Regions from separate parts of the Limibacillus halophilus genome, predicted to be linked through region 1. Evidence: predicted binding sites of a transcription regulator. Region 1 holds the regulator's gene; the other holds the start of a gene.
What was found. The regulator PhoB, encoded in region 1, activates phosphate uptake and scavenging genes when phosphate is short. The targets are predictions, from matches to a motif close to TNTCATAAAACTGTCA.
Positions count from the first base shown of each region.

Region 2: a site for PhoB is predicted at 8,847-8,862, ahead of FHR98_RS04595 (Na/Pi cotransporter family protein). Genes of this name have one in related genera too.

Region 1 is NZ_JACHXA010000001.1:381,708-397,541, reverse strand. It holds gene FHR98_RS01835 (heme biosynthesis protein HemY) at 1-397, shown strand, start outside; tRNA gene FHR98_RS01830 (tRNA-Thr) at 456-531, shown strand; gene FHR98_RS01825 (cupin domain-containing protein) at 565-945, opposite strand; gene FHR98_RS01820 (peptidoglycan-binding domain-containing protein) at 1,072-1,527, opposite strand; gene FHR98_RS01815 (GlcG/HbpS family heme-binding protein) at 1,752-2,183, shown strand; gene FHR98_RS01810 (hypothetical protein) at 2,305-2,796, shown strand; gene FHR98_RS01805 (thermonuclease family protein) at 2,826-3,257, shown strand; gene FHR98_RS01800 (SDR family oxidoreductase) at 3,399-4,157, shown strand; gene FHR98_RS01795 (hypothetical protein) at 4,154-5,194, opposite strand; gene FHR98_RS01790 (Bax inhibitor-1/YccA family protein) at 5,385-6,113, opposite strand; gene FHR98_RS01785 (ABC transporter permease) at 6,277-8,859, opposite strand; gene FHR98_RS01780 (ABC transporter ATP-binding protein) at 8,865-9,566, opposite strand; gene phoB (phosphate regulon transcriptional regulator PhoB) at 9,640-10,383, opposite strand; gene phoU (phosphate signaling complex protein PhoU) at 10,376-11,134, opposite strand; gene pstB (phosphate ABC transporter ATP-binding protein PstB) at 11,183-11,929, opposite strand; gene pstA (phosphate ABC transporter permease PstA) at 12,040-13,332, opposite strand; gene pstC (phosphate ABC transporter permease subunit PstC) at 13,332-14,711, opposite strand; gene FHR98_RS01750 (substrate-binding domain-containing protein) at 14,829-15,834, opposite strand, start outside.
Region 2 is NZ_JACHXA010000002.1:302,074-317,907, forward strand. It holds gene FHR98_RS04560 (substrate-binding protein) at 1-778, opposite strand, end outside; gene FHR98_RS04565 (nitrilase family protein) at 840-1,724, opposite strand; gene FHR98_RS04570 (cupin domain-containing protein) at 1,919-2,494, shown strand; gene FHR98_RS04575 (hypothetical protein) at 2,521-2,730, shown strand; gene FHR98_RS04580 (putative bifunctional diguanylate cyclase/phosphodiesterase) at 3,015-4,658, opposite strand; gene FHR98_RS04585 (NAD-dependent epimerase/dehydratase family protein) at 4,826-5,803, opposite strand; gene galE (UDP-glucose 4-epimerase GalE) at 5,800-6,834, opposite strand; gene FHR98_RS04595 (Na/Pi cotransporter family protein) at 6,965-8,722, opposite strand; gene FHR98_RS04600 (PadR family transcriptional regulator) at 8,956-9,729, shown strand; gene FHR98_RS04605 (efflux RND transporter periplasmic adaptor subunit) at 9,731-10,831, shown strand; gene FHR98_RS04610 (efflux RND transporter permease subunit) at 10,828-14,004, shown strand; gene FHR98_RS04615 (LysM peptidoglycan-binding domain-containing protein) at 14,039-15,229, opposite strand; gene FHR98_RS04620 (LOG family protein) at 15,331-15,834, shown strand, end outside.

The DNA.
Region 1 (15,834 bases):
GGGCGAGGCCCGCCGGCATCTGGAAAAGGCCGCCCAGCTAGAGACGATCGAAAGCGTATGCCGCCTCATGGCAGAACTTGAAGAGGCAGAGCATGGAAACAGCGCTGCCGCGCGGCAGTGGTTTCAGCGCGCCTCGGGGGCTGCGGCCGACCCCACGTGGGTCTGCTCTAACTGCGGCGCCGCCACATCGGACTGGGGCGCCCATTGCCGGGCTTGCGGCAGTATCGACAGCCTTGATTGGCGCGCGCCTGCTTTTGTGGGTGGTAGCCTTTTACAACCCCTTGAGAGCGACGACGAGGCCGTGGATGAGAGTGGCGAGGGGGAAACCGGTACCACGCGACGGAACTCGACAGCCAAGCCCGTGCTACCACTGGCAGCGGGCCGCTCCGCCGGATAACAGCCCACGATTGACGTACAGCGCGCCCTAGATTAGAAGAAGCCCCGTCGGTTGGTAGGCCGCCATAGCTCAGCTGGTAGAGCGGCGCATTCGTAATGCGTAGGTCGGGTGTTCGAGTCACCCTGGCGGCACCATCCCTTCTTGAAATTCACACCGCCTTTCGGGGTCTAGGGCGCGGCGTCAAGCTCTCGCGTGTCGAACTCGGCGGGGAGGGTGATCTCGATAAGCTCCAGATCATCAGAGTGCGCCACTTCACGGTGATGAATACCGGGCGGCTGATGAACGCAAGAGCCCGGTTCGAGCATTACCTCGCCCACACCCTCGTACCAGAACTTCACCCAGCCCTTCAAAACGTAAACCATCTGGAAATCCAGCCCATGGAAGTGCGCTTCGCCGCTGGCGTGCTTCCCAGGAACTGCGCGTATCACATGTGCGCCCACACGGCCGTCGGTGGCCGCTTTGATCCCAAGGTCCCGATATTCAAAGAAGCCGCGCAGTCCGCTGCCTTCAAAACCGCCGTCCTTAGCGTGACTGATGGAAAATTTCACGTCTCCGCCTCCCTGACACTCTGTTGTCAAAAGGTCAGTCTAGCAGAAACATTCCCCCTTACGAGCCAGAGTCACGCCGCAGCGGTCAAGCCCCGCGCCTAGCGGCGCCTTCACCCTCTTTGGGCCTCAACTTTGGCGGTTGATCTCATCCAGCAACGATTGGGAGGGTCGGCCATCCACCGGCAAGCCATTGTTGGCTTGGAAGGTATTGATCGCCTGCCGGGTCCGCGGCCCCATAACGCCATCCGCCGGTCCCGCGTCGTAACCCAAGCGGTTCAATCCGATCTGCGTGTCGCGGACCATGGAGCTCTGCGCCCCGTCCCTCCAAATCGGCTTGCCGAGATTAACGTCGGATTCATCGGTAAGCGCCCCCGTGGCGCCCCCGACCACCGCGCCGATCGCGGCTCCCTCGAGCAAGCTGAGGCCGGTTACCGCGCCCACAGCGGTACCGGCAGCAGCGCCGATACCCGCGCCGCTAAGCGTGCGGTCTTCCGTTGAGCTACCGCAGGCGGCCAGAACGAGTAATGCGGAAACCGCCAGGGGTGCCGTTACTCGTGGCATGAATATGTTGCGCTTCGTCATCTCGGTTCTCCTTACGACAGGTCGTTGCCCGCATCTGATATTATATCTAATCCGGTTAATGATTTCTTCGAGCATTTTCCTTGGTGATTGGACGCAAAAAACAAGGGCCGCCCGGATGGACATATCTCCACCGGCCCGGCATTCTGCCTTGGCATCACTGGACGCCAGGTTGTTCTTGAACGCCCGGCTTGCCTATCAGAACTCGACACCTGGAGATATTCACCATGCCATCGCTTACGCTTGATCAATGCCGTCAAATCATTGCTGTTGCCTTCGAGAAAGGCGCCGCGCTGAAATTGAAGCCGCTTTCCGTCGTTGTGCTGGATGCGGGTGGTCATTTGAAGGCCTTCGAGCGCCAGGACGGCGCCAGCAATCTTCGCTACCAGATCGCCAATGGAAAGGCTTACGGCGCGCTAGCTGTCGGCATGGGCTCGCGCGGACTTTTCAAGCGGGCCCAAGAGCAGGCTTACTTCGTGCAAGCGCTGAACGGCCTAGCGAACGGTGCGGTCGTCCCGGTTCCCGGCGGCGTTCTGATCAAGGATTCGGCCGGTGAGATTATCGGTGCGGTGGGTGTGACGGGCGACACGTCGGACAATGATGAAATTTGCGCTGTCGCCGCAATAGAATCGGTCGGGTTTACCGCAGATCCGGGCTGATAGCTCCACCAAGCACTGCGGCCGCCCGGGGCGGTGGTTGGTTGGTCGGTTTAGAAGCAGCCGCCCTTCAGACTACCGCATCCAAGTAAATTGTCGTAAAAGACAGGAGATGAGAGGATCCATGGACGAATCCGTAACTCCCGCAGCCCCCGGCACCTACATGACCGCCGTTCATTTTCCGACGGCCTTCAAGCAGATTCGCGAAGAGATCTTGGCTGCTCAAGGTGATCTTTCAGAACCGCCGCACCCTGTGGATTTACGTGAATGGATCAAGGAATCCTGGCGATCAATTGTTGGGATGGTGCCAGTGATCGCCTGGCGTATGGATGCCAAGACCGGGGTGCTTCCCTTGCTCGCAGGCCCCCACTCGAAAGAGCTGGATAGCTTCTACCTATATAGCGCATCCGGCGAGAAACGGCGCAGCTACAGCCGCGGATTCATCATCTTGCCAGACGGCAACTTCTGGAACGGCAGCTTGAAGGTCATGAAGGAGCCTGAGGTCGTTACCTTATGGTCGGAAGAGGTTCTGGCCGCTATCACCGCACAGATAGCAGCGGAGAAAAGGGCGCGGGGAGGGGAGCGTGCCGACGGCGGTGGGGCCGTGGAAACCTAAGCCTACACGAACTGATCCGAGGAGTTCCCATGCATAAATCACTTATTGCCCTTGGTGCAATGATCATGGCGTTGACAGCCCTGCCGGCAGCGTCCCAGCCCGTTTATTTGGAAGGTGGCGTCTTGCGCGTAACCAGCGGCGATAGTCTGCAGGCCGCCGGGTTCGATATTCAACTCGCCGGGATCTACGCGCCCGAGCCAGGTGTGCTGTACGGCCATACGGCGCAAACAAAACTGGCGGCTGTCCTGGCCGGTGAGTCGGTCCGCTGCAGCCTGACGGGACAAACCGGCGCACAAGGGCGAGAGATAGCCCACTGCACGCTTGGGGATCAGGATCTTTCCGCCGTGGCGGTCAAAGCCGGCGCAGCGCTTGACTGCACAGCGCAGTCGGGAGGGGCCTACAAGGCGATGGAGCAACAGTCTATGCGTGACCGCGTCCCGTTGCCCGCGCACTGCCGCTAGGTTTCTGCTCGACGGAACCATGGGTCTCGGTTCATCGACACTAACCCCTCCCCGTGATCATACAATGTTTGCAGCCTTGGCATTGGGTAGGTGTTCAGGACCTTGGTCGGTTCCATTCCATAGAAAGTAGGAAGATTTCGCATGCGTCTTGAAGAAAAAGTCGCCGTCATTACCGGTGCAGCCTCTGGATTTGGCGAGGGAATCGCCAAGCGTTTCGCCGAGGAAGGCGCCGCGGTCGTGGTTGCGGACCTGAACGCAACCCGCGGCGAGGCGGTCGCACAAAATCTCTCTCAATTGGGAGGGCGGGCGGCGTTCCAACGGGCTGATGTTACAAGTCGCGATGATGTCGAAACGATGATTCAGACGGCCCTGGATCGCTTCGGACGCTTGGATATTCTGGTGAACAACGCTGGATTCAGTCACAGAAATCAGCCCTTGATGGAGGTCACAGAGGCGGATTTCGACCGCACCTATGCGGTCAACGTGAAGGCGATCTACCTAGCAACACTGGCCGCTGTTCCGGCGTTCCGCTTGGGCGGCGGCGGCGTGATTATCAACACCACCTCCACCGCCGGGCTGCGCCCGCGACCGGGCCTAACCTGGTATAACGGATCCAAGGGCGCGGCGAACATTCTGACGAAATCCATGGCGGTTGAGCTTGCGCCGGAAAAGATCCGCGTCAACGCTATCTGCCCGGTGATCGGCGAAACCGGCCTTCTGGAAACGTTCATGGGATTGCCGGACACACCCGAGAACCGCGCAAAGTTCACCGCCACGATACCATTGGGCCGTATGTCGCGACCGCTCGATATCGCTAACGCCGCACTATACCTTGCCTCGGACGAGGCAGAGTTTTTGACCGGCGTCCTTCTTGAGGTCGATGGCGGACGTTGCGTCTAGATACAAGATGTTCCCATTTGATTGAGCGTCGCCAGACTAAGGCTGCCGATGCAGCGCGCCGTCGTCGAGGCCTGCGTCAGGATCGGCCCCGAAATCCCGCTGGCAAAGACCGCCACGAAATCATTGGTCCAAAGGTCCAGCGCGGCTGCGATGCCGAATAGCGACACGGAATGAACCAGAACCTGCGAACCGCCGCTCGACGAGAAGATCGCCGTCGCATTCGAATCACCCCGAATATCGATGGTTGAATCCCGCACGACAATGCCGCTGTTGCCGCCACTCAAGAAGATACCAACAGAATTACTACCGCTTGTTCTGATGAACACACTATCCAGCACGAGGTTCGCGACCCCCTGGTTTACTAGAACAGGGGTGCTGGAAGCACCGTCGCTTCTGAAAGCCAGGTCCGTCAATTGAACGTTTGGGCCGGCAACCCTGTTCACCAGCCCCAGGATCGTCGTGTTCGTTGAGCTTTCCCCGCGTATGGAGATATTGCCGGGAATTGAAATCCCACCGGAGCCGCAATCATAGACGCCCGGTTCGACCCAAAGAGCTTGAGGCGTTTGAGACGTAGCAAAACCGGACGCGGCGCTGAGCACACTCTGTAGCTGCGTGCAGTTTTGCGCTTGGGTACCAACCGGACTAACGATCCAAGTGGACTTCAGCAAGGCCGACGCCACTGCTCCAGGCGCAAACTTGGCAGCCGTAACGGCGCCGTTTGCGATAACCGAGGCGTTGATCGAACCCGGAATCAGTTTGTTTGCGCCGACTGAGCCGTTGGCGATGGTCGTGGCATTTATCGAACCCGGAATCAGTTTGTTGGGGCCGATGGAGTTGTTGGCCACGGTCGCGGCGTTGATCGAACCCGGAATCAGCTTGCCGGGACCAATGGTTCCGTTAGCGATATCGCTGCCATGAACGCAGCCGCCGCACACAACATCCGACGCCTGTGCGTAAACAGCGTTCGGCGCGAGAGCCGCCGCAATCAAGAGTACGCCAACCCCCAGAATGCCCAAAGTCGGAAAGCTCTTTCCCATAACACCCCCTCGTCCGGTCGGCGGTGCCTTTGCCGGACTATGGGCTGTAAGGGTAAAGACTAAAAAGTCGTTTAAGTGTCTTTTAATGTCCTTTTGTGTCTCTAGCGCCGCTTCGGCTTGGTCAGCAAAAAGGCCCGACGGAATCCGCCGGGCCTTTCCTTTTACCGTCAGCAAATTTTGCCGCCAGTTGTTACTCGCCGCGCATCATGCCCAGGATATTGAGAATCCAGATGAAGAGCGTGATGAAGCTGCCATAGAGCATGAACGCGCCGAAGATGGCTTTCTTCATCGTCACGTCATGGCCATCTGCCTGCAGGTACATGTTCTTGATCATCTGTGTCTCATAGGCCGTAAGGGCGGAGAACACCAGCACGACCACGACCGAGAGGAACAACTCGAAGCCTACGGACTGCACGAAGAAGATGTTCACCAAAAGGGCGATCAGGATACCGATGGTCGCCATTGAGAGAAAGGCCCCCATCGGCGCCAAGTTTTTCTTCGTTGTGTAGCCAACGAGACTCAACCCGGCAAAGGCCGCCGCGGTAATGAAGAAGGCGCGAACCAACAGCATCGGGTCCACCTGCGCATAGGCGAAGAAGGTGGGTCCCAGCAGCAAACCCCAGAGGCCGGCATAGGCCCAGAAGCAGACCTGTGCCGCGCCAACCGACTTGCTCATCATGATTCGGGGCGCAAACCAGCCCAGGCCAATGACACCGATAAACAGAATCCAGATGCCGCCGCTTGCCAGCGCCATTACAAACTGCGGGTTCATGGCGACGATCATGGCAATGGCGCCGGTAAAGGCCACGCCAAGCGACATATAGTTGTAGACCCGCAGCATGTAGCTGCGCAGCCCGGCATCAATCCCCGCGGCTTGGGCTCTGCCGCGTGAAATGGTTTGAGAATTCGGACCGAGCATCTAATTCTTCCTCCTGCTGCATACCACCTGCTTAACCGCAGATGCCGTTAACCCTTCGGTGACATCACCGATTGAGCCTAAATATTGGTCAAAGCCGTCGTCCGTTCAATAGATTCTCGCACTCCTGTTGCGTAATTTCCATAATATCCCGCGGCATTTCCAGTTATTCGTTGCGCAATAGCGGTGCCGGTTTGATCGAAAGGGCCCGCCAAGTGCCGACGAAACCGATCCCCAAGGTCAAAGCCGCAGCCAATAGTGCCGTCGGGAAGACGGCCATCGGCAGAAAGATAAATTCCGCTTTCATGACCTGCGTCACCACGACATATCCGGCCAAGGAACCAATGGCCGCGGCAATGGCCGCCGTAATCAGCCCCAACAACCCGTACTGCAACAAAAAACTGGTCGCTACACGCCGGCGGGTCGCACCCAACACCTTCAGAACAACGGAATCATAAACGCGGCGCCGGTGACCCGCCGCGAAAGCCCCCGCTAGTACCAGCACGCCCGAAAGGAGCGTCAAGCCCGCCGTCGCCCGTATGGCCACGGCGACCTTGCCGAAGAACTCCGCCGCCTGCGCCAGCGCTTCCTTGACCCGGATAGCCGATACATTAGGGAAGCGGTTGACGACCAGCCTTTCCAAGTAGTCTTCCTGGTCCGGGTCCAAAGTAACCGTCGCGATCTGACTCTGTGGTGCGCTCTCGAGCAGGCCCGGCGAGAACACCATGACGAAATCGATCTGCAGATCCTGCCAGTCGATCTCCCTGCTGTTGGCGATCTCTACCTCGACATTACGCCCCAGGATATTGACCGTAAGGGTGTCACCAAGCACGAGGCCCAACGCCTCCACGACATCGTGGTCCAGTGAAACCAGGGGTGGGCCGTTGTAGTCAGGAGTCCACCATTCACCCAGGACCAACGGTGAATCCGGCGGCATTTCCCGTGACCAAGTCAGTCCGCGATCACCTTGGAAAACCCAGGCGACATCCGATGGCAGGTCCAGCTGGTCCGGTGGCACCCTGTTTACTGCGGTAATGCGGCCTCTCAACATCGGGACACGCTGCATACGCTCCACTCCCGGCACGCTGCGCACGGTTTCCTCGAAGGCCATCGCCTGTTCGGGCTGTATATCGATAAAGTAGAAGCCCGGCGCCTCCTCTGGAATGCGCTCCGTCACTTGACGAGAAAGGTTGCCTTCGATCAATGCGATGGCAACCAGCACCGTCAGGCCCAACCCTAAGGACACGACCACGCTGGCCGTCGAAGCGCCTGGGCGGTGCAGACTGGCAACCGCAAGCCGCAATTCAACAGTACGAAAGCGTGGCAAAGCGCGCGCCGCAGCCATGACACCCGCAGCCGCGAGACGGAACACCAAAAGGCTGCCGACCGATCCGGCTACAAACCCCGCCGCGAACAGGCGGTCCGTTGAGGTGATGATTGCAAGACCGGCAAGTGCTGCCGCGGCCATCAGCGTAACGATCACAACCCATGGGGCCGGCAGACGGCGCTCGCTGCTGCCCTGCTCCCTGAAAAGCCCGGCTGCCCGTTCGGCTTGAGCACGCCCAAGGGGCCAAAGAGAGAAGGACAGGGTCACCAACAGCCCAAACAGGGCGGCAAGCAGTAAGGGCTGCGGATAAAGGCCGCCCAAGCTTGAAAGGTTAAGCCGGTCGGCCAAGAGAGGACCGACCGCCAAAGGTACGGCTGCGCCGATGGCGAGCCCTATGGCTATGCCAAGTCCGGCGATGGCAAGAATCTGCAGAAGGTATGTCAAAAAGATCTGACGGGCCGAGGCGCCGAGCGCCTTCAAGGTGGCAATCACCTTGCGCTTCTCACCCAGGTAGCTGCGCACGGCGTTGGCGACTCCGACGCCCCCAACCAGCAATGCCGTCAGCCCAACCAGAGTCATAAAAAGGGTGACACGTTCGACGAAACGCTCCATCCCAGGCGCACCACCTGCTACGTCGACGATCCGCCACCCTGCCTCGGGAAAACGCTCCTTCGTCGCATCTATCCATTGCTCCGGCGTCAATCCATCGCGCGGCTCAAGACGATAGTGGTGGTAGGCGAGGCTCCCCGGCTGCAGCAACCCACTTCCTTCGAGGCTGGCCAACCCCACAAGCACCCGCGGCCCCAGGGTAAAGGCGCGCGCCGCACGGTCAGGCTCGCGCTTGACCGTACCGCGAACCTCATAGTCGACGTTACCGATTCGCAAGGCATCGCCGGCCTCTATTTCCAGCGCCACCAACAGAGCGGTATCGACGAGCGCACCCCAGCGGCCGTCTCGATAGGCCAGAAGGTCCGGCAGGTCTGATTGCGGGTCGCTTTTGAACGCGCCATACAGCGGGTAGGTCTCATCAACCGCTTTCAACTCGACCAACCGCTGTCGCCCCTGCGTCGTGCCATCCGGTTGCAGACCGCTGCGCGCCATGGTGCGCAGGTCGGCTGTACGCGAGAGGCGCTTGCTGCTGGCACGGAACCAGGACTCCTCTGCCGCGCTGGCCTCACGATGGATCAATCGAACCTCAACGTCGCCGCCCAGGAGTGCGCGCCCGTCCGTGCGAAGCGATGAAAGCATCGCCTCGGACAACGACCCGACCCCTGCGATCGTCGCTACTCCCAGCGCCAGGCAGGCTATAAAAATCCGGAATCCCTTCAGGCCACCACGTAATTCGCGGCGTGCCAGTCTGAAAGGCTGGGCTAGGCTTCCTAGAAGCGACAAGGTTTGCTCGTTCTTTGTGATGCTGGACAAGAAATTTACTGAGCCGCCGCCGACAGACGGCTGTCCGCTTCGATGCGGCCGTCCAGGATTCGTACTTGGCGATCACAGCGCGCGGCGAGGGCAGGATCGTGCGTGATCAACAAAAGAGTCGTGCCTTGCTCGCGTTGCAAAGTGAAAAGCAGCTCTATCACCTGACGCCCCGTCTCGCCGTCCAGATTGCCTGTTGGCTCGTCGGCCAACAGCAGTCGCGGGCCTGAGGCAAACGCGCGCGCCAGAGCTACACGCTGCTGCTCACCGCCGGAAAGCTGCCAGGGGAAATGTGTAAGGCGCTGACCGAGCCCAACTTGCTCCAATACCTCGGCTGCGCGCGCAAAAGGGTCAGGTGCTGCCGCGAACTCGAGGGGCACCGCGACATTCTCCAGGGCGTTCATCGTTGGAATCAGGTGAAAATCCTGGAAAACGATGCCGATACGATCACGGCGAAAGCGCGCGAGCGCGTCTTCATTGAGATTCGTCAAATCGGTTCCATCGATTTGAACTCGGCCCGCAGTTGCCCGCTCCAGCCCAGCGATCAACATCATCATGGAGGACTTGCCGGACCCGGACGGCCCCACGATGCTCACCGTTTCGCCGGCCTCGATTTCGAGGTCGAGCCCGCGCAATATCTCCACCGGGCCGGAGGCCGCCGACAGGGTCAAACGAACGCCTTCCAACTGAATTACCTTTGATTCTTCCATAACGGATCTCACGGCGTTCGCTCCCAAATAAAGACCCTAACGATTTGGGCGCGAGGTCCGCTAAATCAAGCGGCTATTTCATGGCTATCGCGTCACCGTCTGTCATGGGCTTGTCGAGAGCATAGCCCGCCGCCCTGACCGTGCGGATCAAATCGGCCTCGTCGCCCTCGTTCAATGCCTTGCGCAAACGCCTGATGTGCACATCCACCGTACGCGGCTCAACGTAGACATCGTGTCCCCAAACGGCATCGAGAAGCTGCTCCCGGCTAAATACGCGCCCCGGGTGCTGCAACAGATGGCGCAAGAGCCGATACTCGGTCGGGCCGAGATGAACGTTGCGGCTTCCACGCCGGACCCTATGCGCAACGAGATCCATGATCATGTCTTCGAACTCAAGAGTATCCGCCGCCAAGGCCGGCTGCGCCCGACGCATGACCGCCCGCAATCGGGCGACCAGCTCCGCAGGGGAGAACGGTTTGGTAATATAATCGTCCGCGCCGCTGTTGAGCCCGCGAACCTTGTCGCCCTCTTCGCCACGCGCCGTCAGCATCACCACGGGCACATCTTTGGTATCCGGCCTGCGACGGAGTTGGCGGCACACTTCGATGCCCGATGTCAGGGGCAACATCCAGTCGAGCAGAATGATATCCGGCGTTTCCTCCTTGACCATAACCAAGGCTTCTTCACCGTCACGGGCCGCCGCCGTTCGGTATCCCTCGCGCTCCAGGTTGTAGCGCAGCAATGTCACCAAGGCGTCTTCGTCCTCAACGATGAGCACCAGCGGTTTGACGGCCTGCGAAGCGTTCCGTTCAAGCATCGTGGTTCCCACCCTCCGCCTCCTGGCTGTCTTGCGTGAATACAGTGTAGCTCGTGGTATCGCCTTTGGGGCGCCCTTCGGTCAGATGCTTGCCTGTCACCAGAAAAGTCACGACCTCGGCGATGTTAGTCGCATGATCGCCGATACGTTCGATATTCTTGGCGATGAACAGCAGGTGTGTACAGGTCGTGATTGAGCGAGGGTCTTCCATCATGTAGGTGAGAAGTTCGCGGAACAGGCTGGTGTACATCTCGTCCACTTCTTCGTCCCGTCGCCACACCTCCGCCGCGCGCTCGACATCGCGTTCCACATAGGCATCGAACACATCCTTGATGGAGGTTTCGACAAGCTGCGCCATACGCGGGATCGCGTACAGCGGTTTGATTGGCGGCAGTTGGTTGAGCGCCAGTGTGCGTTTGGCGATATTCCGGATGTAGTCGCCGATCCGTTCCGCGTCGGAGGAAATTTTCAGGGCGGAGATTACATCGCGAAGGTCGATAGCCATTGGCTGGCGAAGCGCCAGCAGCCGGACCACCATTTCGTCGACCTGGTGCTCCAGTCTGTCCAGTTCGGCGTCGTTTGCGACCACTTTCCCGGCCAGGTCGGAGTCACGCCTCACCAGCGCCTGAATCGATAGCGAAAGCTGGCTTTCGGCTATCCCGCCCATCCGCACGATCGACTGCGTCAGCAGATCCAACTGCTCGTCGAAAGACCTGACGATATGATCCTTGTGCTCGTTGCCCGTTCCCATGTTCTTCTCCCGCCTCTGCTGGTTCGGCCCTACCAAGTCTATCTTTGATCAGCCAAACCGGCCCGTGATGTATCCTTGAGTGCGTTTGTCCTTCGGAACGGTAAACACAGCGTCGGTGTCACCTTCCTCGACTAACTCGCCCAGATGGAAAAACGCCGTGCGCTGCGACACGCGCGCGGCCTGTTGCATCGAATGTGTGACTATGACGATTGTAAAGTTGCGGCGCAGGTCGTCGATCAACTCCTCGATCCGCGCAGTCGCTATGGGATCAAGAGCCGAACAGGGTTCGTCCATCAGGATCACCTCGGGGCTAACCGCTATGGCCCGGGCGATACACAGGCGCTGCTGCTGGCCGCCGGAAAGACCCGTGCCCGGCCCATCAAGCCGATCCTTCACTTCCTCCCAAAGCCCGGCCTTGCGCAGACTGGATTCGACAATCTCCTCGACGTCGGTCCGGTTGCGTCCGATCCCATGTATGCGCGGTCCATAGGCGATATTGTCGAAGATCGACTTCGGGAAAGGGTTCGGTTTCTGAAATACCATACCGACGCGCGCGCGCAGCTGTACCACGTCCAACCTGGGATCGTAGATATCTTCGTTGTCCAGATGCAGTTCGCCCGTCACGCGACACCCGTCGATCACATCGTTCATACGGTTCAAGCAGCGAAGATAGGTGGACTTGCCACAGCCGGACGGCCCGATCAGGGCAGTCACCTGGTTGGCGTTTATGTCGAGATTGACGCCGCGCAGCGCATGCTTCTCGCCATAGTGAACATTCACGTCCCGCGTCACCATCTTCGGCTTCGCGGGATTGGCAAGCGGTGCTTCACCAACGCCTTTGGAAGCCGGTAATTCTTCCTGCGCGATCTCGGCGACCTGCTCCGGCTGGGCCATCTGTTGCTCTCCTACCATTTTCGTTCCAGACGCTGACGTAGAAACACCGCCACGCCATTCATTACGATGAGAAATCCGATCAACACCAAGATCGCCGCAGAGGTTCGTGAAACGAAGCCTCGCTCTGGGCTGTCCGCCCAGATGAACACTTGCGTTGGCAGTGCGGTCGCAGGTTCGGTGATGCCGCCCGGTGCCGAGGTGATGAAGGCATTCATGCCGATCAACAACAGGGGCGCCGTCTCACCCAAAGCTTGCGCAAGACCGATGATAGTGCCGGTCAGAATGCCCGGGATGGCAAGCGGCAATACGTGGTGCATGACAACCTGGTGGCGCGAGGCACCCACACCCAACGCCGCCTCCCGGATCGAGGGAGGCACCGCCTTGAGCGCCGCCCTGGTCACGATGATCATCGTCGGCAATGTCATCAACGAAAGAACCATGCCACCAACCAGCGGCGACGAGCGCGGCAAACCGAAGAAATTCAAGAACACCGCAAGACCGAGCAACCCGAAGACGACGGACGGCACCGCGGCCAGGTTGTTGATGTTCACCTCAATCAAGTCCGTCGCCCGGTTTCTAGGCGCAAACTCCTCCAGATAGACAGCGGCGGCCACGCCAACCGGAAAGGATATGAGAAAACAAACCATGAGCGCGTAAAAGGAGCCCACCAAGGCGCCCGCCAGCCCCGCCAGTTCCGGGAAGCGACTGTCCGCATTGAAGAACAGCGCCCAGTTGAAGGGCTTGGATATGGCGCCGGAAGCGGCCATCTCGTCATACCAGGCAATCTGCTTGTCGGAGACGCGGCGCTGGCTCTCCGGTGTATCGCGGTCGATCAGACCCTTGTGGAGCTGATCCATCGGATCGGCAAAGGGGTAGGTGACCGTTATCGTCTGGCCGATCAATCGCGGATTCTCCACGACCGTATCGCGAAGCATGTACTGAGCGCCCCGACTCAGCATGTCGTGAAAGTCCCGGCCATCACGACGCGAGAGTTCTTGGGAAACCAACCCCTCGAAGCCGCGACGAACAATACCCCGGAAATCGCCTGAGCCCGGGTCTTCGGCCTCGACCTTTGCCGGGTCGACAAACACCTGGAAGGTGACGTGGCTTTGAGTAAAGGCGGGCGAGCCATTCATCATCAGAGATACCAGCAGAACGCCCAGAAGCAAAATCGCCGTGCCAATGGCCGCGATTCCATAGAACTGCAAGCGTCGATCCGCCGCGTGACGGCGTCGGCGACGGGCTTCCTGGGCCTTGCCAAACCAATCGAACTTCGCTGTTTGGGGTGATTGCATTGAGGCCATCAGTCGTACTTTTCCCTGTATTTCTGGACGATCTTCAACGCCAACACATTCAAGAACAGCGTGATGACGAAAAGCAGCAATCCGAGCGCAAAAGCGGCCAGCGTCTTCGGGTTGTCAAATTCGGTATCGCCAATCAGCAATGTGACGATCTGCACCGTCACCGTCGTTACGGAATCGGCAGGGTTAACCGTCAAAGTGGCGATCAGGCCCGCCGCCATCACCACGATCATGGTTTCGCCAATGGCGCGTGAGACCGCGAGCAGAACACCGCCGACGATGCCCGGTAGGGCTGCTGGCAGCAGCACGTTGCGGATCGTCTCTGCTTTGGTGGCGCCCATCGCGTAGGAGCCCTCGCGGAGCGATCGCGGCACTGCGGCTAACGCGTCATCAGACAACGAAGAAATGAATGGCAAAATCATGATGCCCATCACCGATCCGGCCGCCAGGGCGCTGTTCGGCGCGACATCAAGCCCGAGGGAGTTTCCAGCCTCGCGTAAGGCCGGCGCCACCACCAGAACGGCGAAAAAGCCGTAAACCACCGTCGGTATGCCCGCCAGAATTTCCATGATCGGTTTCACGATCGCGCGGACCCGGCTGTTGGCGTACTCCGCCAGATAGATAGCCGCAAAAAGCCCGATCGGCGTTGCCACCAGCATTGCAATCGCGGCAATCAACAAGGTGCCCATGAAAACCGGGATGGCGCCAAAAGCGCCCGATCCGGCAACCTGATCGGCACGGATGGGAATCTGCGGTTCCCAATTGAGGCCGAACAGGAACTCGCTCACCGGCACGCGTTCAAAGAATCGGAAAGCCTCGAACAGCAAAGACGACACGATGCCCAAGGTCACAAGTATGGCCAACACTGAGCAGGTTACCATCAGTCCGGATAATATTCTCTCCACGGCCTGACGCGCGCGGAAATGAAGGGCGATGCGTCTGTAGCTGACGAACAGGATGGCGGCAGCAAGGCCGAGAGAGGCCGCTAGCATCGACCAGGAGGCAACGGCTTTCCACGCGTTCAGCCGGGCTGCCGCTTCCACCACAAAGGGGTCCGGCTCGCCAAACACCAGACCACGCGAAACCGAGCGTATCTCGGCCAGCAGGAGGTTTTCCTCGCCCTGCAACAAGCCTTGCAGTTGCTCCGGCGGAAGTGAAGCGAGCAGGGCGGCGTCCAGGATAACAGGCTCGAGCGCCGCCCAGACCAGAACGAACAGCAGGCAGGGTACGCCAATCCAAAGCGCTACGAAGCTACCGTGGTAAGAAGGCAGGGAATGGGCGGCGGCGTTGGCTTGGGCCGCCAGACGGACAATGCGGTACCGTCCAAGGATGAAGCTGGCCAGAGAGATCGCAATCAGCAAGATGAAGGTGGTCGACAGCATCTTGAACGGGTCGCTTCCTTATGCCTGTTCGAAAGCTTGAGCAGGCTGGTTCGGGGTTCGTTTGCAAAAGACGCTCACGGCCGCCTTTTAGGGGCGACCGTGAGTTTCCCAGGTTGATTAGTTGGTGTAACGGGTCATGCCCATTGCGCCAATGACTTGCTCCTGCACCGCCTGACGCTTCTCGTCGGAAAGGGCGACCAAGCCACGCTCGTTCAAGTAACCGTCTGAGGCCAACGCTGCGTCGCTCATATACTCGGCAACGAACTCCTCAAGGCCGGGGATCACGCCGCGGTGCGCATTCTTGATGTACACGAACAGCGGGCGGGAAACGCCGTAGGATCCATCGGCAATGGTGTCAAACGTCGGCGAAACACCCGCGACCTTGATGCCCTGCAACCGGTCCTCGTTCTCGTAGAGGAACGAATAGCCGAAGATACCGTACGCATTCGGATCGGCTTCGAGGCGCTGAACGATCAGGTTATCGTTCTCGCCGGCTTCGATGAAAGGTCCGTCCTGGCGCATACGCTGGCAGACGGCTTTCTTTTCGTCCTTGGGCAGCGCATCAATGGCAGCAAAGGTCTCACAACCTTCTTCCATAACCAGTTCGACGAAAGCATCGCGGGTACCCGACGTCGGGGGCGGGCCGAAGACCTGAATCTTCGTGTCGGGGAGGCTTGCGTCGATTTCGCTCCACTTCTGGTACGGGTTGTCCACAATCTGGCCGTCGATCTCGACCTTCGCGGACAGCGCCTGGAAGAGCTGAGCTTTGGTAACGTCGATCTCTGCGCCTTCTCTGGAAACGGCGATGGACAGACCATCGAAACCGATCAGGGCCTCGGAGACGCTGGTGACGCCGTTCTTGTTGCAAAGCTCCCATTCGGACTGCTTCATGGCGCGCGACGCGCCGGTGATGTCCGGGTGCGCTTCGCCGACGCCCTGGCAGAAGATCTTCATGCCGCCACCGGTACCGGTGGACTCGACCACGGGGGCCTGCATTCCGGTCTTGTTGGCGAACTCTTCAGCGACGGCCTGAGTGTAGGGGAATACGGTGGAGGAGCCGACGATCTGGATGCGATCACGGGCCTCGGCGGCCTGCGCAACCAGAACGGCTGCTACGGCTGCT
Region 2 (15,834 bases), on a different contig from region 1:
CGGCTGCCGCAAATTGCTGACGGAAGTTGACGGTATCGCTGCCGGTCAGGCTGTGGAAGATGATGTCTGCGCCGGAACTGCGAATATCGCGAAGCACGGATTCATATTGCGGTGTGTTGAAGGGGATATAGACCTCGCCGACAACCTCACCGCCCAGATCTGCAAGCTTCTGCTTGGTTACCTGGTTGGTTACGCGCGGCCAGGCGTAATCCGAGCCAATCATGAAGAACTTTTTACCAAACTTGTTCATCATGTATTCCATGTGCGGCCAGACTTGCTGCGTTGGCTCCGGCCCGAACATGAAGATGTTGGGATTACACACACCGGGATAGTATTCCTTCTCCTGACCCTCGTAGAAGGTCGGGTAGAGCAGCACTTTGTCGGCGCCTTTAACGACCGGTCCCGCAGCATTTCGCTCGGCGCTGGAAAAGGTCCCCGCCAGGAAATCCACACGCTCCTGCCGAATCAGACGGTTTGCCTGCTCCACCACGATGCGCGGTTCAGTTTTCGAATCGCCGACAACCAGTTCCAGCGGCCGACCAAGAACGCCACCAGCAGCATTGATTTCTTCCGCTGCGAGTTCGAAACCCGCGATGTGCGCCTTTCCGTACACGGTCCATGCACCTGTGAGCGGCGAGATGATACCAACCTTGATCGCTTCGGCGGCACGGGCCGAACGGATAATGGCTGGTGCGGCGAACGCCGCAGCCGTTACGCCCAACGTCTGTAATGCACGTCGGCGTGAAACCGGCTTCTTGGTTAAAATCGTGTCTCTCATGATTGACCTCTCCTATCCAATCTGGAATGGCTTCTGGTTGGGGTGAGCCCGTTTGTGGTTTCTAATACCAGCCAGGTTCGTGCGGGCTTCCGAGCATTTCCTCGTAGAGATCGGTACGCCGATCCCGGAGGGGCTGGTTGTATTCGTTCCAGTTACGTTTACGGCGCGCGTCGGCAAGGTTTGCCTCTGCATAGAGGATCTCCTCCTTGTCGGCACTCGCAGGTCCAGCGATCGGCCAGCCTGTATGACTGGTGATCAAACTCTGCCCCTCGAAGGGTTGGCCACGCTCTGTGCCAATCCGATCAGCGGCAGCAATGAATACTGAATTGCAGTGAGAGGCGGCCATGACCAGCGTATTGGCCATAGCGCGTTCGCCTTTGGCTTGCCCTGGGATGGGGACCCAGTTAGTAGGCACGCAGACAATATCCGCACCCTGCAGGGCGGCAAGGCGGAAGCTTTCGGGGAACCAGCTATCGTAGCAAATATTGCAGCCGATCCGACCGAGTGGCGTTCTGAAGACCGGGAAACCAAGATCACCCGGTTCGAAAAACAGGTTCTCTTCGTTCCAGAGGTGCACCTTGCGGAAGGTGCCAACGTAACCCTCCGGGCCTATGACGACGGCGCTATTGTAAAGGCTGTCTCCTTCACGCTCGTTGATCCCTGCGACAATATGCAAACCGTGTTTGTTTGCGACTGCACACCAGGCGTCGCAGGTTTCGCCACCTGGCACTTCCTCTGAAAGCGCAAAGGCTTCATCGCGATCATTGAAGACGTATCCAGAGTTGCAGAGTTCGGGCAAAACCACGAGTTCTGCTCCATTCGCAGCAGCTTCCTCAATTAGTTCGACGCTGCGTCGGATATTCCTTTTCTTGTCGCCTACGATGGGTTCCATCTGGATGCACGCGATCTTCACAATGGCCTCGCGGCGACCCTTCTTGTCAGCCATTCTTTGAATGCCTCCCTTACGTTAATGATCTTCGCTAGTCATGTTTCCATTGATTTTATCTATGGTCAAGTCACTTGAATTTTAATCAATCATCTGGATCAATAGATTTAGAGAGTGTGTGTGATTGCGCAAAGCTTTGGCTGAGTGTAAGGAACCGCCTCAGATATTTTTGAAGGTTGAAAACAGGATTACGGATGCCTCACGGCACAGAGTTCAAGAATCTAGGAACAAAACTCAGGCAAGCGCGTCGTACAAAGCGCCTCACTCTGAAGATAGTGGCCGAACGTGTAGGCTGCTCCGAAAGCATGCTGTCGAAGATCGAATGCGAAAAGACGGTGCCGTCTTTGCGGATGCTGCACCGGATAGTATCGGTGTTGGATACGAGCATCAGTGTCTTGTTTTCAGAAGAAAGCGGCGGCGACGCCCATATCTATCGCAGTGGCCAACGGCCTGTGGTGATCATCGACGATGAGAACGCCCAGAATTTAATTCGCCTGGAGCGACTGGTTCCTCGGATTGACGACCAGATTATCGATGGCAATGTGCACATCATTGGCCCTGGTGCCTACAATGGTGGTGAGATCAATCATCTGGGCCAGGAAGTAGGCTTCGTGCTGGAAGGGACCTTTGAACTGCAAGTGGGCGCCGAAAAATACCTTCTTAATCAAGGTGATTCTTTCTTCTTCCGCTCTGACCTGCCGCACAGCTATCGAAACCCTGGAAACGTCACGGCGAAAGTAATTTGGATCAATTCGCCACCGACCTTCTAATCCTCTACTCATTGGAAGTTTTTGGCGTGACAGTACAAAATGTGGACTCACGCAAAGCCGGGCAGCTAAGGGACAACCGTGGACGTGGTCAACAAACTGTTGGGCCCGATGATATCGGTGTTGCACCCTTGTTCGGCTTTGGCCATAGCTTGATCATCGACCGTGAAGCGAAATGCCGCCTCAAAGTGCAAAACCTGCCCTTCGCGTGGCCAAATTGCGATTTGCAGCAGTACTAGTGGATTGATTCAAAGGAATAATATTGCCGGACGACCAAAAGAACAAAGGCGCCCCTGTGCCAAGCGACACCTACTACAGGCACGACAATGCTTTGTTTCGCAAGTGCATGGGAGATAGTGATTCGAGGGTGGCCGTCGATGATGTCCTGCAGGGCGATAGGTGGGTCCCCTATAACGGCGACTGCCTGGAGCCTGTATTTTTTTGAATCGAAAGCCGCTGCCACGGTCGAAAAATGGATCGCGGGAACCAATCGAGATTCAGACCGGGACTGACAGTTCATTCATCAGCTTGACTTGGTATCCAACCAGCTAAGCATATCCGCCTGGGGCATCGGTCGTGCAAACCAATAGCCCTGGAACATGTCGCAGTCGTTATCGCAAAGCCAATGCATGGTCGCTTCGTCCTCAACACCTTCAGCAACACTTGTAAGCCCAAACTCCTTTGCCATATCGATGGCATGGCGCACGATGCACTGATTCTGCGACGAGAGCACGACGTCCTTGATAAAAGCCCGATCCAGCTTGATCGTGTCGGCTGGAATATCCCGCAAGTAAGCGAGCGACGAATAGCCTGTTCCGAAATCATCGATGGCTATCGTGATGCCCATTTCTCGAAGGGCTTCGAGCACGGGAACAGCGACCGCCCAATCGCGCACCAAAGCGGTTTCCGTTACCTCAAGCTCCAGCCGCCTGAGAAAGTTGGGATTGCTACGAAAGAGGCCGGATAGACGTTCTGGAAAGCGCTCGTCCGTCACGTCTTCCCCCGACAGGTTGACTGAAATTCTGCTGTCCGCCGGTTGATCTTCGATATTCAGACTACCGATGTAGGCAAATGCGCTTCTGAGCGCGTGAGTCGTAATGGCACCGCGCAGATGTGAGCGTTCGGCCAAGGGAATGAACTGGTCTGGGGGGATGAATCCCCGTTCCGGATGGTTCCAGCGGACCAGAAGTTCTGCGCCACAAAAGGAGAGATCCCGGCAGCGCGCCTTGGGCTGGGCGTAAAAGGCCAAGCCTTCATTCATCAAAGCCCGCCGGAGTTCGGCAAGCAGTTCGAGGTTCTCCTTCCGGAGGTCGTTCGTGCGCCTGTCGAAGGAGTGAACTTGAGCACTGGTCAGCGCGCCGTCGGCAATGGCCGCAGCGGCGGCGCGAAGCAGTTCCTCGGATTCACTCGCATCGTCGGGCGATATGGCAACGCCCGCTTCGAGCGATAGCACCAATGCGACACCAGTGGCGTCTTCACTATTCTCGAGAATCTCCAAAATCTGCGCCGTAATTTGCATAGCATCAGAACGGTCGCAATCCGGGAGGAATACATTGAGGCGATCACGGCCTGAGCGGCCCAAAACCGACGCCTCAGGGACCGCGCTGCTAAGCCGGGCCGAGGCACTTTGAATTGCCGCTTCATAGGCTTCCAGACCAAACGCCACGATCAGTTCGTCATAATTTTTAACCGCAAACTGGATCATCGCGTCGCGCTGGTTTTCAGGGCGATTTACAAAGCAATCCGATATGTTATGGAGGAATGCGGAGGTTCGGTAGAGTTTGGTTTCACTGTCATAGTTCAACGCCTCGACAATCTTTTCGTTGCGCGCGTTCAGGGCCCAACGAAAGCCCCCCACAAGAATGCCGAACCCGGTAAAGTAGACTCCCCGTAAGCTCCAATTGACGAATGACTGCTCTTGGCCAGTCGCAACATCTAATGGCATTAGGGGGCCCATCAAGGTTGCACCTGCAACGCCTGCAGCAACGCCGCCAGGAGGACCAAACACAAATGCGCTGATTATGATCGGCACATAGACCAGATGGACATGCGGCAGAGCCGATCCGCCGGACAGGAAAACAACCCACCAACACAGGAGCAGAAGGCTTATAACTATAAGAATAAACAGCGCCCGTCTTGGCAGGCCACCCGACTGCAAATCAATCACAAACCCGCCCCCTCTCTGCCGTATAGGTTTGCCTAAAGGAAGAATCATACCCGGTCACGGCAAAATCCATAGAAAAAAACAATCTAAAATTGGAAATTACTGCAAACCGCTTACCATCGGTCGCCGCCAATCAGACAAAGCGGTTCAGGCACAAGACAGGAATCTTCTCAAAGACCTCGGTACGATTTGTACCAATCCACGAACCTGGGTATCCCTTCGGCGATCGTGGTTCGGGGTTGAAAGCCGTGGTCTCGCTGAATAGCGGTGATGTCGGCACTGGTTTGCGGAACATCGCCCGGTTGCAGGGGCAAGAACTCCTTGCTTGCAGTCTGCCCCAAGGCGTCTTCCAGGACGGCAATCATATCCAGCAGGGACTCCGGATGGTTGTTGCCGATGTTGTAAAGGCGTTGCGGCGCAGCCTGCCCATCGTCGCGAGGCGGTGCATCGAGCGTCGCCAAGACGCCTTGGACAATATCATCGATGAATGTGAAATCGCGCTTCATCCGGCCGTGGTTGAAGACCTTGATCGACCGCCCCGCCAAGATAGCCTCGGTGAACAACCACATGGCCATGTCCGGCCGTCCCCAAGGACCATAGACGGTAAAGAAGCGCAGACCGGTCAACGGCATGCGATAAAGATGAGCATAGCAATGGCTCATCAGTTCGTCGGCCTTCTTGGTCGCCGCATAAAGCGATACCGGCGCATCTACCCTGTCGGCTTCCGAGAAAGGCACCTTGGTGTTGCCGCCGTAAACCGAGCTGGACGATGCATAAACCATATGCTCGAACCCATCCATTCGCCGACAGAGCTCGAGCATGTTTAGGTGTCCGACGAGATTGGCCTGGACATAGGCATGCGGGTTCTCGATCGAATGCCGAACACCGGCCTGTGCGGCCAGATGCACCACACGGCGCAAACGCTGTCCCGCCAGCGCCGCTTTCAAGGCTTCGGCATCGGCTATATCAACCTGATGAAAACCGAACCCAGGCATCGCCAGTAGCCTGGCGAGACGGTCCGCCTTCAGTTGCGGTGAATAGTAGGTGTTGAGATTGTCGATCCCCACCACGGATTCCCCACGATCGAGCAACGCACGTGCCGTGTGATAACCGATGAACCCGGCGGCGCCGGTGACGAGGTAGGTCATGACGCCAACCCGTTTTGCTCACCGGGCATTGCCATGGGCCTGAAGAACCTCCGCTTATGCCAAGCCCAGGCATCTCCGATGATGGTATCCAAATCGGAACGTTCGGGCGTCCATCTCAAAAGGCTCTGCGCCAGCCTTGGATCCGCGACCAGGCGCGGCGGATCGCCTGCACGTCTCGGGAACGGCTCGGCTGATATCACTTTTCCCGTGACGGCGCGGCAACGGGCTATGACCTCGGCGACCGAGGCCCCGGACCCGGTTCCCAGATTGATCGCCGCCGATGCGCCGCCGCCCAAAAGGTGCTCCAGCGCTGCAACGTGCGCAGCAGCCAAATCGCATACGTGGATGTAATCCCGTATGGCGGTACCGTCTTCTGTCGGGTAGTCGTCACCATAAACCGAGATACGCTCGCGACGGCCGAGCGCGGCATCCAATACCAAAGGGATCAAGTGTGTTTCGGGCTGGTGAGCTTCACCGATCTCAACGTCGGGATCGGCACCGGCAGCGTTGAAGTAGCGCAAACGTACCGATCGCAAATCATGAGCTACGTCGTAAGCTTCCATGATTTTCTCTGCCGCCAACTTGCTGGCTCCATAGGGATTGACCGGCTCTTTTGGTTGCCGCTCGTCAATCAGGTCCACGTTGGGTTCACCATAAACTGCCGCAGTCGAGGAAAAGACCAAATGCCCGACACCCCCGCGCTGCATCGCTTCGAGCAGCCGCAGGGTACCGTTCAGATTGATATCCCAGCAAGCGCCCGGGTCTCGCACGGACTCCGATACAACGATCAATCCGGCAAAATGGAGAACCGCGATCGGTTGCGTCTGTTCAATCGCCGCCTGCAGACCTGCGCCGTCGCGCACATCCCCCTCTATCAAAGGGCCCCATTTCACAAACTCTCGATGGCCGCCGGACAAGTTGTCGTAAACAACGGGTTCAAACCCGGCTCGGGCAAGAGCCTTGCAGCAGTGGCTTCCAATGTAGCCTGCGCCGCCTGTCACCAGGACGGTTTTGTTCCTGTCGTCAATCACACGGTTAACCTACCTGCTCGCGTTGGCCCAAAGAAGCCACGCGAGAATGGCCCGATTTGCCATGCTCCGTCCAGCCACGATGACAGAAAGATCCCCGCCGGCGGAATCGTTATGCCCAACCGGCCACCCTTCAGGTTTTGGCTGGGCGGCAATTCCCGCTTGCTTCCAGATCGCTCGCTTCTTCCGGCAGTTTCTGGCGCTTTTTAGCCGGTTTGTCGGATCCGCTGGCCGCATCACGTTTACGCAGACGACTCTGCGCAAGTTCTCCGCGGCTCTCCAATATCGGATAGGCAACTGACGTCAGGTGGCCATTGATGCGCTTCAGATCACGAATTACGTCAAGATGAAGCGCCGAGGTTTCAATGGATTCCTGGCGCCCGGCGCTTACCCGTTCGAAGTGCAATTCGGCCAGTTTCTGCTCAAGCGCGCGAATGGTGACTTTCTGGTCGAGCAACTGACGCGCAAGCCCGGCGTCTTCGGAAACAAACACGTTCAGCGCCAAGCCAAGGTTATCCATGACGACGGCGTGGAGTTTCTCGATTTCCTTCAGCCCACTGGAGGAGAACAGCAGACGGTTCTTAATCTTCTTGGCGGCTAACTCCATCAAGTTCTTGTCGATGATATCGCCGATGTGCTCCAGATTGGTCGTGAAGGTTAGGATGGCCGTATGCCGCTGACTTTCCTCGCGATCCATTTCCTCTCGGGACAGGCGTGTCAGATAGATCTTTATGGCCTCATAGAGCTTATCCACGTCGTCATCGCGTGTGGATATTTCACGAAGCAACTTCTGATCGTCCTTGCAGAAGACCTCCATCGACTGCCGCAACATCTGCTCCACCATGTCGCCGAGACGCAACGTTTCGCGCGCGGCACTGGCAAGAGCCACGGACGGCGTGTCGACGGCATCAGGGTCGAGATAACGCGGGCGGCTGTCGTCTTCCTCCTGCTCGACATCCGGCAACAGGCGTTCCAACAGCTTGGCCACAACGCCGGTTAGCGGCAGGAACACCAACGCGACAGCCAAGTTGAATCCGGTATGGGCATTGACGATAAGACGCGGCGAGTCCCCTTCTAGGCGCTCCAACAACGCAAGGCACTCCGGCAGGAAGCCCAGCAGCAACGCCGCACCTGCAAACCGCATCATCAAGTTGCCGACCGGAGGACGCCTGGCCAGCGCGCCAGACCCGGCGGTCATAGCGACCGGAGCGATAGCGCCGCCAACATTGGCACCCAAGACCAGCGCCAGACCCAGCAGCGGTTCGATAATTCCCGCCGTCGCCAACGACATGAACAACAGCACCATCGCCAGGCTGGAGTGCGCGAGCCAAGTCAATACCGCAGCTACCAGGAACGCGATCAAGGGCTCGTCGCCCAGGCGTTCCATGAGCAGCGGAAGAATCTCCGACCCTCGAAGCGCGGCCGACGATCCCACAATCAGCTTCAACGATAGAAGCATAAGTCCAAGCCCGACCCCGGCCCTCCCGAGCTGGCGAATGAGCGCCCGCTCACTGCTGAGGAACGCCGTAACACCCGCCACGATCAACAACGGCGAAAGGCTCTTCAAATCGAACGAAAAAACCTGGGCGACAAGCGTCGAGCCAACATCGGCGCCTAGCATGATCGCCAAGGCGGCAGCCGTGGTCATCATGGCGCGGCTTGCGAAACCCGCGACGACCAATGCCGTTGCCGTTGAACTCTGCAACAGCCCTGTAACCAAAATCCCGAAGAAGAAAGCGCGCAATCGGCTAGAAGTGCCAGCGGCAACCATGCGCCGCAACCATGCGCCGAACGCGCGCGTGATCCCGGTCCGCACCATGCGAACGCCCCACAGCAGGAGCGCCACGCCGCCGACAAGGTTGATGATCACTTCAGTGCCACTGAGGTCCATCGCGACTTCCGATCGGACAAGGGTTAAAGAACCACCATGCCCGGACAGTTCCCAACCAGGAACCCGGGCACGATCCAGAAAAATCGAAGGGCAGCACGGAGAAACTTACGAATCACCGCCGCGCCGTAATAAAACTGTAACATTCTCAGCCGCAAAACGAAATGGCAGTTCTTGCCGCCCCGCCGTTCCGATCCCCTTATTAGCGACCGGGCCGGGATGATCATAGGCCATCCTTGAACAGGTCAATCACCGACGATCGCCTACGACTTTGTCGTGCCGCGAATGGTGAAAAATATACGAAATTGATTCGAAGTCTCTCTTACAGCTTGATCTATATCATTTCGATATATATCAAATCGCCATATTATCGACAAAACAAGCGAGTTGTAAAAGCAATGGACACCAAAGCCCTATGCTTGGCCGTGCTCAGTCGCGGCGAGGCCAGTGGATATGAAATCAAGAAGTCACTTGAGAGTATTCCCATCAGTGCCTTGCAAGAGGTTTCTTTCGGGTCGATCTATCCTGCGCTCAACAAGCTGACTGAAGAAGAATGCGTAGTCTGTCGCCAGGAGACCCAAACAAAGCGTCCGGACAAGAAAGTCTACGCGTTGACGGACCTTGGAATGACCAGGTTGATAGAACGTCTGGAGCAGGAACCGGCGCCTGATCGGTTTCGCTCCGATTTCCTCTTCACCTTGAGCTTTGCGCACTTTCTGGAGCCCTCGCTGGTCCGACGGTTAATCGATGATCGCATCGCGTTTTACGAAACCAGGATCCAGGAAATGGAAGGGTGCGATCTGACAAGCGCCACACCAGGAGGGCGTTTCGTGCATGGTTTTGGGCATGCGGTTTATCAGGGCGCCTTGACTTATCTCAGGCAGCAACGCGCCGAACTCTTGGCGGCGCTAAGCGACCCTGCCCACAACAAAACTCAATCAATCAGACCTGCAAGCGGCATGAAACCGACTGCCAGTCCGTATAAAGAATCGGGACAATTAGGAAATTGAGATGAACCGATCGATAATCATTGCCTCTCTTATCGCCGTCGCCGCCGTTGCCTGGATCGCTTCAGGCAGCCTGGGCAACGGCTCCGGGCCGCAACCGCAAAAGGAACCGGCCAATCTCTCTGCGTTAAGCGAGCGCCAATCTGTGCGCGTCCGCCAGATCGTGGCCGAGGCACACGAGCGACAGCTTGTATTGCGCGGCTCAACGGAACCGGAACGCGCCGTCGATCTGAAGGCCGAAACCAAAGGGATCATCATTGAGCTGCTCGTGGAGAAAGGAAACGATGTCGCTGCTGGTGACGTCATTGCACGCCTTTCGCCCGAGGATCGTCTGGCGCAACTCGCCGAAGCCAAGGCACTCCGCGAACAACGCCGCATTGAACATGAGGCCAATGTAAAGCTGGCGGACAAGGGCTTTCGCGCCCAGACACAGCTTGCAGGTGCGAAAGCTGGACTGGAGGCGGCCGACGCCGCCGTCAAGAAAGCCGAGATAGAGCTTGAGAACCTGGTCATATCGGCGCCTTTTGCAGGACGCCTGGAAAGCCGGCCGACAGAGCTGGGAAGTTACTTGGAGATAGGCCAGATGGTGGCCCGAATCGTCGACCTCGACCCACTCCTGATCGTGGGTTTCGCGAATGAGCAGGATATCCGTCAAATCGAACTTGGAACGAAGGGTCAAGTGCGATTCGTCGGCGGCGGCCGTGGAGAGGCGGTCGTCTCTTTCATCGCCGCTTCTGCCGAATCCAGCACCCGCACCTTTCGGGTGGAAATGACCATGCCGAATCCTGACGCCGCGGTTCCTGCCGGTATCACCGCCGAGATGATTCTGCCTCGCGTTTCAGTCGTTGCTCACCGTATCAGCCCGGCGATCCTGACGCTGGCTGACAATGGAAAGGTGGGGGTTCGCATTGTCGACGACCAGGGCGTGGTGGCCTTTCGGGAGATATCGATCATCGATGAATCACGGGATGTCATGTGGGTCACCGGTCTGCCTGAACACGCCACTGTCATCGTAGTGGGACAAGAGTTCGTCCAAGAAGGCGAGAAAGTGAAGGCTATCGATGCCGAAACCCTGGAGCCACTGGCCTTGGGAACCGCACAATGAAGGCACTGATAGCCGCCTGCTTATCCCATAAGCGCAGTGTCATCAGCACACTGGTTTTGCTGTTGATCGCAGGCGCCTATGCCTACGCCGTGATCCCGAAGGAAGATTCGCCGGACGTCAACATACCGATCCTCTATGTCAACGTCTCGCACGACGGCATCTCGCCGGAAGATGCCGAACGCCTTCTCATCAAGCCTCTGGAAACGGAAATGCGGGGCATAGAAGGCGTCAAGGAAATGCGCTCGACCGCCTTCCTTGGCGGCGCCAATGTGTTGCTGGAGTTCGACGCCGGCTTCGATTCCAATCGCGCCTTGATCGATGTTCGCGAGAAGGTCGACCTTGCCAAGCCCGACCTGCCCGACGAAGCCGATGAGCCTGTCGTTAGCGAAGTCAATCTCAGCCTCTTCCCGGTTCTGACCGTGACACTTTCCGGTCAGGTTCCCGAACGCACGCTGCTACGTCTGGCGCGCGACTTGCAGGATCGCCTGGAAACCATCCCCCAGGTGTTGAGCGCAAACCTCAATGGTGACCGCGAGGAGAGGTTGGAGATCGTCGTCGACCCGCTGATGCTTGAAAGCTACGGAATCGATACCGAAGAGCTGGTTACCTATGTGAACCGCTCCAACCTGCTGGTCGCTGCAGGTGAACTGGACAACGGCACCGGACGTTTCCCGGTCAAGGTTCCCGGTCTATTCGAAGATTACAAAGACGTACTGGATCTACCGGTCTTGACCGACGGCGACCAGGTCGTGCGGTTTGGCGATCTGGCCGAGTTGCGGCGCACCTTCAAGGATTCCGAAGGATTCGTGCGTGTGAATGGCCAACCTGCCCTGGCACTGGAAATTCAAAAGCGCACGGGTGAGAACATAATCGAGACCATCGAACTCGTCCGCGAGAAGGTGGAGCAGACCCGGAAGTACTGGCCGGAATCGGTCCAGGTAAACTACAGCCAGGATGCCTCAACCAACATTCGCACAATGCTGTCCGACCTGCAGAACAACGTATTGAGCGCTATCCTACTCGTCATGGTCGTCGTCGTGGCAGCCCTGGGACTGCGGTCGGCCGGTCTGGTGGGCGTGGCAATACCTGGATCCTTCCTGACCGGCATCCTGGTTATTTGGTCGATGGGCCTGACGGTCAACGTGGTGGTGCTGTTCAGTCTGATTCTCTCCGTCGGTATGTTGGTCGATGGTGCTATCGTCGTAACCGAATACGCCGACCGAAAGATGAATGAAGGCGAGCCGCGCGGCCGCGCTTATGGCCTAGCCGCACAGCGCATGTCCTGGCCAATCATCGCAGCGACCGCGACCACGCTGGCGGCTTTCCTGCCGCTGGTTTTCTGGCCAGGGATCGTCGGCGAGTTCATGAAGTACCTGCCGATTACGCTGGTTGCGACCTTGTCGGCGTCCCTTGCCATGGCGCTCATCTTCGTGCCAACGCTTGGTGCTCTCATCGGCCGCGCGAGCCACAGCGGTCCCGCACCGCTGTCACCGGATGCGACGGACGACGAGGATTTGGCCAATCTATCGGGAATTACCGGTTACTACGTTCGTCTTTTGCGGAGCGCACTCAAACGGCCAGGGGCGGTGCTCCTGACAGCGCTTGCTGTGCTGATCGCCGCCCAGATCGCTTATGGCACCTTTGGCAAGGGCATCGAGTTCTTTCCCAAGATCGAGCCGGATAACGCGGCGCTGCAAATCAGAGCGCAGGGCAACTTCTCGATTCAAGAACGAGACACCTTGTTGCAACAGGTGGAAAACCGAATTCTCGATCTCCAGGAAGAACGCGGCGAGTTCCACAGCATTTACGCCTTTTCCATGGCGCGCTCTGGCCAACAGCGTGACGAGCCGGAAGACATCATCGGGGTCGTCCAGCTTGAATTCACCGATTGGTTCGCCCGACGCAAAGCAGATGTAATCCTGGCCGATATTCGGGACCGTACTGCCGATCTGGCAGGTATTCATCTGGAAACGCGCAAGGAAGAGGCCGGCCCGCCAGTTGGGAAGCCAATCCAGATCGAGGTCGGCTCGGATTCACCTGAACGCATTGCAGCGACCGCCGAGCGCATTGCAGCAAAGCTGGAATCGATGGACGGACTGCTCAACATCGAAGACGGCGGCAGCCTGCCCGGCATCGAATGGAATTTGACGGTAGATCGGGCGCAAGCCGCGAAGTTCGGCGCGGACATCAGCCTCATCGGAAGTTACGTCCGCATGGTCACCAACGGCATGATCATTGGCGGCTATCGACCGGACGACAGTGACGATGAGATCGATATCGTGGTGCGACTGACAGAGCGAGAACGAACAGTTTCCTACCTCGACGATCTGCGCATTCAAACCAAGCAGGGTTCGATCCCCATCAGCAACTTCGTCACCCGATCGGCGCAACCCAAGATCAATCAGCTAAGGCGCGTCGATGGCCAGCGCGTAGTGACGCTGCGCGCCGATGTCGCGCCCGGCGTCTTGGCTTCCGAAAAGGTGGCGGAGATTCAAAATTGGATGCTGGAACAAGAACCTGACCCATTGGTCAATATTCGCTTCAAGGGCGAAGATGAGGAACAGCAGAAGGCCCAGGCTTTCCTTGGTAAGGCATTCGTGGTGGCGTTGTTCCTGATGGCCATCATCCTAGTGACCCAGTTTAACTCCTTCTACAGTGCATTCCTGATCCTGACCGCCGTGGTGATGTCGACGGTCGGCGTCATGTTGGGGCTGTTGTTGACCGGACAACCTTTTGGGATCGTCATGTCCGGGATCGGGGTCATAGCCTTGGCAGGCATCGTCGTTAACAACAACATTGTGCTGATCGATACCTATGACCGCCTGAAGGAAACGGCGCGCAGCGACTTCGATGCCATACTGCGCACCGGCGCGCAGCGACTTCGCCCTGTTCTGCTGACCAGTGTCACGACAATTCTTGGCCTCATGCCGATGGTGCTCGCTCTGAACATTGATTTTGTGGCGCGCGACCTGCAGATCGGCGCGCCCTCCACTCAATGGTGGCGGCAACTATCAACGGCCATTGCCTTTGGCCTGGCTTTTGCGACACTGCTAACGCTTTTCGTCACGCCGTCGGCCTTGATGGCCCGTGCGAAGTTCAAGGCATGGCGGTCCGCTCGCAAAGAAAGACGCCAAACCAAACGCGGTGCGGCCAACCCCTCGCCTGCCGAATGATCGTTTTGATCGCAATGGCTCCGCGGGTCCGGAACTACTGAACGCCCTGCCCCTCTGGGATCATGAAAACCTGCCCTGGATAGATCAGATCGGGGTTGCGTATCTGATCTTTGTTCGCCTCCAGGATAAGGGTGTAGCGCATGCCCTCCCCATAGGCGCGGCGCGCCAAGCGCCAGAGGCTGTTTCCAGGTTGGACGACCGCAATACCCTCTCCGGTTAGCGGCCCCTGCCCACCGGCACGATAGAAAGGCGTTTCCACCCTTGCCACCACTTTGCCGGCGCCGTCGATTTGATCGACCCGAAGCTGATGCGTGCCGGTTGCAACACGCTCCGCCGGCGAGAATTGCCACCGGCGATCCTGCCCTGCCCGGGTATCGCCGACAGCTTTGTTGTCCAGATAGATCAGAAGCCGGGCGTCCGCCGGCGCCTGCCCACCGACCACCAGATTTCCGTCGGCGTCGTAATCGATTATCTCCAACGCCAGATCACCCGCTGAAATCCCCTCTCCGACATTGCCTTGTAACACGCGGGGAACCGAGCCTTCGGTGCCGGGCACCAGGACCGCCAATGGCTGTGCCAACGCAGCGGTCTGATCGCCGCCATCTGCGGGTAACGTGCTGCCGTCGGCGCCTGCCACCTGGTTCGACCCAGGCACGACAATAACGACCGATTGCTCGGATTCCGTCCAGGGTGACGCCTCGGAAGCGCGTGAGCGAAGCGTCAAACGATGTTCGCCCGGCCCCAACGGCTGCTCGGGCAACGCCACAAATTCGCCGCGTTCATTCGTGGTGGCGCGGGCGACAATGTTTCCCTTTTCGTCCACCACTTCAATATCGGCGCCCAGGTCGCCGCGTCCGGCAATGACCGTGGCACCGTCACGCTCTACCCTGACGATATCGAAAGAGGGTTTGACCGGTGGCAGGGCAGTGGCGGTGGATCCGCTGGTCGCTGCCTCACTTGTGCCTTGGGAAGCGGAGGCCATATCGGATGCACCGGCCGAGGTGTTGCCTGCAGTTGTGGCGTCGGAAGAAACCGATGCCGTCGACTGCGTGCCGCTCGTGGGTTGCTCCGCCGTTGATTGTGCGGTGTTCTCAGCGCCACTTTGCAGGGGTGCTTCAGACGTCACGGCCGGTTTGGGCGGCGCATCGGGATCATTAAAATAGAAGAACAGCGCCGCCACACCCAACGCCAGGGCAACAACGATCAGCACGCCGTATTGTTTCACCGTACAACGCCCCCCACTTTACGACTCCTATCCAGCTCCGTTCCGCGTTTGCCGGGTGCATGCTCTTTGGGCCTGCGCCCTTGCATTGTCACGAAGCCGCCATGACATCCACACTCGGCACAGGTTACAGTGATCTGAAAGAAAAGCAAAAGAAGGAAGCCACCAACGTCATGCCTAAAATTCGAAGTCTTTGTGCCTATTGCGGCGCATCTCAACGCGTTGACCCCCTTTACCTGGATATCGCCAAAGCTTTGGGCCGCGAAGCCGCCTTGCGCGGAATCGAACTGATCTTTGGTGGTGGACGCGTTGGTATGATGGGTGCGGTCGCCGACGGCGCGATCGCGGAAGGTGGGAGCGTTGTGGGCATCATCCCTGAGCACCTGGAAAGCGTGGAGGTCGGCCATCAAGGCGTAACGCGTTTGGAAGTGGTTCCTTCAATGCATGTCCGCAAGATGCGCATGTTCGAACTTTCCGATGCCTTCTGCATCCTGCCCGGCGGACTTGGCACCCTGGACGAAACCTTCGAGATACTGACTTGGCGGCAACTTGGACTTCATGACAAGCCGGTGGTGGTGCTGGACACCCTGAACTACTGGCAACCTCTC